2 linked regions of the Ruminococcus albus AD2013 genome follow. Each later gene encodes a partner of the first gene's protein in a complex. Links are inferred from orthologs where the notes say so. Each region holds a gene or a part of one and is shown on either strand. Other genes may lie near its edges. The genes, in order: N773_RS0105560 and uvrB.

Evidence for each region.
Region 2: the proteins of N773_RS0105560 (region 1) and uvrB are in contact, whole or in part, in a crystal structure (PDB 7EGT), measured with the Thermus thermophilus proteins. The link is inferred for Ruminococcus albus AD2013 from one-to-one orthologs. Residues at the interface, in WP_096412145.1 of Thermus thermophilus: His654, Arg656, Phe657, Gln666, Asp668, Glu669, Lys680, Arg681, Leu682, Ser683, Lys685, Tyr686, Ala687; in WP_096411307.1 of Thermus thermophilus: Glu23, Leu25, Arg26, Asp27, Gly28, Glu29, Arg30, Phe31, Arg55, Glu326, Asp327, Phe328, Glu379, Ser382, Gln383, His398, Gly400, Arg401.

The regions. Positions count from the first base shown.
Region 1 is NZ_JAGS01000001.1:1,238,640-1,241,985, reverse strand. The notes cover bases 225-3,237. They hold N773_RS0105560 (ATP-dependent helicase), read right to left. Parts: upstream 2,896-3,237; coding sequence 553-2,895; downstream 225-552. Other genes in these bases: N773_RS0105565 (metallophosphoesterase), read left to right, coding at 225-499. Outside these bases: more of N773_RS0105565, read left to right, coding at 1-224. UniProt on the Escherichia coli protein: A helicase with DNA-dependent ATPase activity. Unwinds DNA duplexes with 3'-5' polarity. Translocates on single-stranded DNA with 3'-5' polarity. Initiates unwinding more efficiently from a nicked substrate than double-stranded DNA.
Region 2 is NZ_JAGS01000001.1:2,361,894-2,365,152, reverse strand. Bases 322-3,247 are described here. They hold uvrB (excinuclease ABC subunit UvrB), read left to right. Parts: upstream 322-762; coding sequence 763-2,733; downstream 2,734-3,247. Other genes in these bases: N773_RS0110490 (hypothetical protein), read left to right, coding at 2,751-3,247; N773_RS22610 (hypothetical protein), read left to right, coding at 576-761; rsmG (16S rRNA (guanine(527)-N(7))-methyltransferase RsmG), read left to right, coding at 322-558. Outside these bases: more of rsmG, read left to right, coding at 1-321; more of N773_RS0110490, read left to right, coding at 3,248-3,259. UniProt on the Escherichia coli protein: The UvrABC repair system catalyzes the recognition and processing of DNA lesions. A damage recognition complex composed of 2 UvrA and 2 UvrB subunits scans DNA for abnormalities.

The sequences.
Region 1 (3,346 bases):
TACTAAATACGGCGTGATATATGTAGACGGCAATCACGACAAGGGATACGGCAACGGCAGGGATTTCACCATAGACGATCTTTATACCGAGCTTGAAAAGAATGGTGTCAAGATACTTCGTGACGAAGTTTTTGAAGCAGGTAACGTAAATTTCATAGGCAGGAAAGATCATCACGATGAGGATAGGTTATCTGCAAAGCAGCTTATGGAACAGGCCGATGAAGAAAAGTACACTATTATAATAGATCATCAGCCCAGAGATTATTATGCTGAAGCTGCCGCAGGTGCTGACCTTGTGCTTTCGGGGCACACCCATGGCGGGCACATTTTCCCCTCGGGATTTGTGGGGCTGGCTATGGGTTTCAATGATAGGGTCTACGGCAAGGAAGTACGTGGTGATACTACATTTATCGTTACATCTGGTATTTCAGGCTGGGCTATACCTTTTAAAACAGGGTGTATCTCGGAGTATGTTATCATTGATATCTATGACAGGTAAAGTATTATATCTTGATAGAAACCAGCCCGCGGGTTATTATCCGCGGGCTGTGATCATATCTTTTTAGGTTTTGCAAAATTAGCGAATATCTTTTTGGTGCCGACCTTCTCAAAGGCTATCTCCAGCATGGTATCGCCTGCCATTGGTGTAACACCGACTATCGTGCCTTCGCCGAACTTTTTGTGAAGGACTCTCTCTCCTACGCTGTAAGTCTCGGCGGGTTCACTTGATTTAGCTTTTGCCGAGTTATACATCGCCATCTGTCTGCCAAGGGAGATATTATCCGAAGGGCGTCCCATTGGCTTAGTGTCAAGCTTAGGTACTTGCTTGTCGATGTTCTCAGCGGGAAGTTCTTTGATGAACTGAGATTCGCGGTTGTACTGGGTACTGCCGTAGATCATACGCTCACCTGCGTATACAAGATGGAGCTGTTCCTTGGCACGGGTTATTGCCACATAGGCAAGGCGGCGTTCCTCTTCAAGTTCAGATTCGGAATCTCTGCTTCGGCTTGACGGAAATACGTTGTCCTCCATGCCTGCCACAAATACAACAGGAAACTCCAATCCCTTTGCGGCGTGCATTGTCATCAGTGCTACATAATCGCCTGTTTCGTCAAGGGTGTCTATATCGGTATAGAGTGCGACTTCTTCAAGGAAACCGTCAAGAGAAGGGTCTTCCGCATCTTCTTCGTATTTTGCCATTGTGGATTTAAGCTCGGCAATATTTTCAAGACGCATCTCACCCTCAACGCCCTGTTGTTTCATCAGTGCGCCGTAACCTGTTTTTTCAACGACTGCATCAAGCAGGTCGGGCAGCGTCACCGCTTCGGAAAGTTCGGTCAGATCATCTATCATGAATGCAAATTCTGTCAGTGCTTTGGATTTTTTTGCTAGCGGAACATATTCGGTAGAATGTTCCATTACGTAGATAGGATCTTCACCCAGGTCGGAGGATACCTGCAAAACTGTCCGTACAGTCGCATCGCCCATTCCGCGCTTGGGTTCGTTGATGATCCTCTGGAGCCTGAAAGTATCGGCGTGATTTGCGATGATTCCCAGATATGCAAGGATATCCTTTATCTCTTTGCGCTCATAGAATTTCAGTCCGCCGAAGATCTTATAAGGTATGCTTGCCTTTATCATTGCCTGTTCAAGGGCGTTTGACTGGGCATTCATTCGATATAGGACGGCGTGGTCGCCCCAGCGTCTACCGTTATCGTTGTTTTCTGTTATCGTCCTTGCGATATAGGAAGCTTCGTCACGCTCGTTCATAGACTTATGTACAATGACTTTTTCTCCGTCGCCGCAGTCTGTCCAGAGATTTTTGCCCTTTCTGCCAACATTATTGCTGATGAGCTTGTTGGCGCAGGTAAGTATATTCTGGGTGGAACGGTAGTTCTGTTCAAGCTTGATAACATCATCTGCTGTACAGCCGAATTCTTCCTCGAAATTCAGGATATTTTCGATAGTCGCACCGCGGAAACGGTAGATACTCTGGTCATCATCACCTACAACGCATATATTCCCGAACTTTTGTGAAAGCAGAGAGACCAGCCTGAACTGAACACGGTTGGTATCCTGATATTCGTCTACCATTATATATTTATACAAATTCTGGTAATGGTCGAGTACATCGGGGCAATTTTCAAACAACGTCACAGTATGGCAGATTATGTCATCGAAATCCATGGCATTGTTGGCAAGAAGTTCCTGCTGATACTTTTTGTATACCTTAGCCACCGAGCTTTTGAAATAGTCACCAACAGCATCTTTTGAAAATTCCTCGGGAGTAATCATTGAGTCCTTTGCGTGAGATATCTCGCTCATGATAGTTTTCACGGGGAACATTTTTTCATCTATATCAAGTGATCTCATAGCGGCTTTTATAACGCGCTTTGAGTCGTCTGTATCGTATATGGCAAAGCTTGAAGTGAAGCCGATATTCGCACACTCACGCCTTAGAATACGTACACAAGCCGAATGGAAAGTTGCGGCAACTATGCCCCTGCCTTCCTCGCCGAGTATTTTTTCGATACGCTCTTTGAGTTCGCCTGCCGCTTTGTTGGTGAAAGTTATTGCCAGGATATTCCAGGGACGAACCTGCCTTGTGCCTATTATTGCGGCGAGACGTTTGCCGTCATCTGTCCTTCCCTCGGCATAATCCTGAATAAATGCGGATTCTTCTTCGGTGAATATCTGCCCTGTGGTGTTGTAAGCGTCACCGAAATGTATCATATTGGCTATCCTGTTGATAAGCACAGTAGTCTTTCCGCTGCCTGCACCAGCAAGTATCAGCAGAGGTCCGTTCACGCGGAACACAGCTTTCTGCTGCATGGGGTTCATTCGGCTGAAAAATCTTTCAAGTGCCTGTTTTTTCAATATATCAATATCTTTCATTTGTATACCTCCGTTATCTCAGACATATATTATAACACATCGGCAGGATTTTGAAAAGGGGGCAAATGAAAATTTTTGGAGCCTGAGTTTTTGAGTACATTTATTTACCCTTATGCAGACTTTAGAGAATATGCACTTGACATTCGGTCAAAAATAGAGTAAAATATAATAAGATATTTTTGTTCGGATACAATCCCGCCTGAAACATGGCGGACTCTGTCGGCGGTTTCGTCTAAACAGTCATCTATCAAGGGGATATCCATTCATCCCAAAACTGCCGCTCATGTCCTTATATAAAATGGGACTGCACTTATTCTAACGGAAAAATCAAATATCGGGCGGGATACGTTTTCCCGCGGGAAAGGAGCTTTTTGCGCTCCTGAAGCAAACGACAGATATTCATTATCGGGCATTAATATTTTCTTGTGCTGGTGTGAAAATATATGTCGTT
Region 2 (3,259 bases), 1.1 Mb from region 1 along the record:
GTAAAGCACTTTTTTGACAGCATATTCCCATTTACGCTTTTTGACCTGCCCGATGGCGCAAAGCTGATAGATGTGGGCACAGGCGCGGGTTTTCCGTCATGTCCGCTTAAAGTCTGTCGTGATGATATCAGGCTGACACTGCTTGACAGCCTTAATAAGAGGGTGAATTTTTTGCAGTCTCTCTCAGATACGATAGCATTGAACGCGGAGTGTGTTCACGGCAGGGCTGAGGAGTTCGGCAAAAAAGCTGAGTACAGAGAGCAATTCGATATCGCAACTGCAAGGGCGGTGGCTAATTTGACCGACCTGTGCGAGTACTGTCTGCCTTTTGTAAAGGTCGGGGGACTGTTCGTATCTCTCAAAGGAAGCAGCGGCAGTGAAGAACTGGAAAAGGCGAAGCCTGCAATAAAGCTTCTGGGTGGCAAGACCGAGAAAGTGGTGGAATACACCCTCCCCGGCGGTGACGGCAGAACTCTTATCCTTATAAGGAAACTGGAACCTACCCCGGCAAAATTCCCAAGAAATGCGGGACAGATGAAAAAGAAGCCATTGGTTTGATTTTTCAGATTTGATAAATGTATGCTAAGGACAGCTGTACCATCGGGTGCGGCTGTCTCCTTTTGTTTTCGGCAGGTATGAAGTCTTTGGAAATGCCGATAATTAACGAAAAATCTCTTGACACAGACCGCCTTACGATGTATAATAGTAAACGATTGTTCGCATATTATTTCAGTGATTTTTCGGCAGGGAGGTCGGGCTAAAATGGATAGATTTCAGCTGGTATCGGATTATAAGCTCTCGGGTGACCAGCCCGAAGCTGTGGACGCTCTTGTAAGGGGCGTAGAATCGGGCATGAAAGAACAGACGCTTCTGGGCGTTACGGGTTCAGGCAAGACCTTTACCATGGCTAATGTGATAGAAAGGCTGAACCGTCCCACACTGGTGCTTGCACATAACAAGATACTAGCGGCACAGCTGTGTTCGGAGTTCAAGGAATTCTTTCCCAACAACGCGGTGGAGTACTTTGTCAGCTACTATGACTACTATCAGCCTGAAGCTTATGTGCCGAGTACAGATGTGTACATTGAAAAGGACAGCTCGATAAATGACGAGATAGACAAACTGCGTCATTCCGCCACCACAGCCATAACCGAAAGACGCGATGTCATCATAGTTGCCAGCGTTTCCTGCATATATTCACTGGGCGACCCCTCGGAGTATAAGTCCATGGTGGTAAGCATACGCAGGGGTGCTGAAAAATCCCGTGATGAGCTTATCGCCCAGCTTGTGAAGATACAGTATGAACGCAACGATATAAATTTTGTCAGAAACAAGTTCCGTGTAAGGGGTGACGTAGTGGAGATATTTCCCGCAGACTCCACCGACAAAGCGCTGAGGGTGGAATTTTTCGGTGATGAGATAGACCGTATCAGCGAAGTGAACGTGTTGACAGGCGAGGTGCTTTCTCACCTTGAACACGCTGCTGTTTTCCCTGCGTCGCATTATATCGTCGGACGTGAGAAGATGCTGGACGCGATAGATGAGATAAAGGAAGAACTTGCAGAGCGTGTAAAATACTTCGAGGACAGAGGTATGCTGATAGAAGCACAGCGCATACAGCAGAGGACCAACTACGATATGGAGATGCTGGAAGAAATAGGCTTTTGCAGCGGTATCGAGAACTATTCGAGAGTGCTTGCAAGGCGCTCGCCGGGGGCTGTGCCTTTTACTCTCTTTGACTTCATGCCCGATGATTTCCTGCTGATGGTGGATGAATCCCATGTATCACTTCCACAGGTAAGGGGTATGTTCGCAGGAGACAGGGCGCGTAAGCAGACTCTTGTTGATTACGGTTTCCGTCTGCCCTCTGCCATGGATAACCGTCCTTTGCGTTTCGATGAGTTCTACGAGCGTATAAATCAGGCGATATTCGTATCTGCTACTCCGGGAGATATCGAAAAGGAAAAGAGCGCACAGATAGTCGAACAGGTAATTAGACCTACGGGACTTCTTGACCCGCTGATATCCGTAAGACCCTCCGATGGACAGATAGAAGATCTACTCAGCGAGATAAACAAGCGCATCGACAAGAAACAGCGCGTTCTTGTAACGACTCTTACGAAAAAGATGGCTGAAGACCTCACCGCTTATCTCAAGGGCTTTGATGTTAAGGTGCGCTATATGCACCACGATATAGATACAATTGAACGTATGGAGATAATACGCGATCTTCGCCTTGGTGAATTCGATGTGCTGGTGGGCATCAACCTGCTGAGAGAGGGTCTCGATCTGCCCGAGGTTTCTTTGGTGGCGATACTCGATGCTGACAAAGAAGGTTTCCTGCGTTCTGAGAGTTCGCTTATCCAGACCATAGGCAGAGCCGCAAGAAACTCCGAGGGTATGGTCATAATGTACGCCGACAGCGTGACGCGCTCTATGGAGAAGGCTATCCGCGAAACGGAAAGACGACGTGCTATACAGGAAAAATACAATGAGGAACACGGCATAGTTCCCAAGACCATAGTCAAGGATATAAGAGATGTCATAGAGATATCCACCAAGGAAGAAGCGGAGTATTCTGCAAGACAGGCTGTGAAGCTTTCAAAGGCAGAACAGCAGAAGCTTATAGACAAGCTGACCCGCGAGATGAAAGAAGCTGCGAAGCTTCTTGAATTTGAGCACGCAGCATTCCTGCGTGACAGGATAGCTGAGCTTAAGGGGGAGAAGAAGTGATCCATGGAGGTTTAGCGATGGATAAAGACGAAAAGAGTTTTCTTAAAAAGCACAGGGCGCATATAGTACTCGCCGTGATGATAATTATCCAGCTGATATATTCATGCTATGTGTTCGCATATGAAAAACAGGGTACACACTCAGATGAGGTATGGAGCTATGGACTATCAAACAGTTATTACAGACCATTCATATACCTGCCTGACGGAATATATCAGGATGAATACGACGGCGGTTATGAGGGCTCGGACATAACTAACAAGTGGATAGACGGCAAAGTGATGAACGATTATGTTACGGTTCAGGAAGACGAACGCTTCACTTATGACTCGGTGTACCACAATCAGGTTCTGGATCATCACCCTCCGCTTTATTATGCGATACTTCACACTATATGCTCGTTCTTCCCTGGAAAGTTTTCTTTGTGGTATGCTTTTTCCATAAACCTTGTCAGCATGGTATTCATACAGATATTCCTGTTTAAACTGACAAAGCTGTACACAGATAAGGATACCTTAGCCCTGAC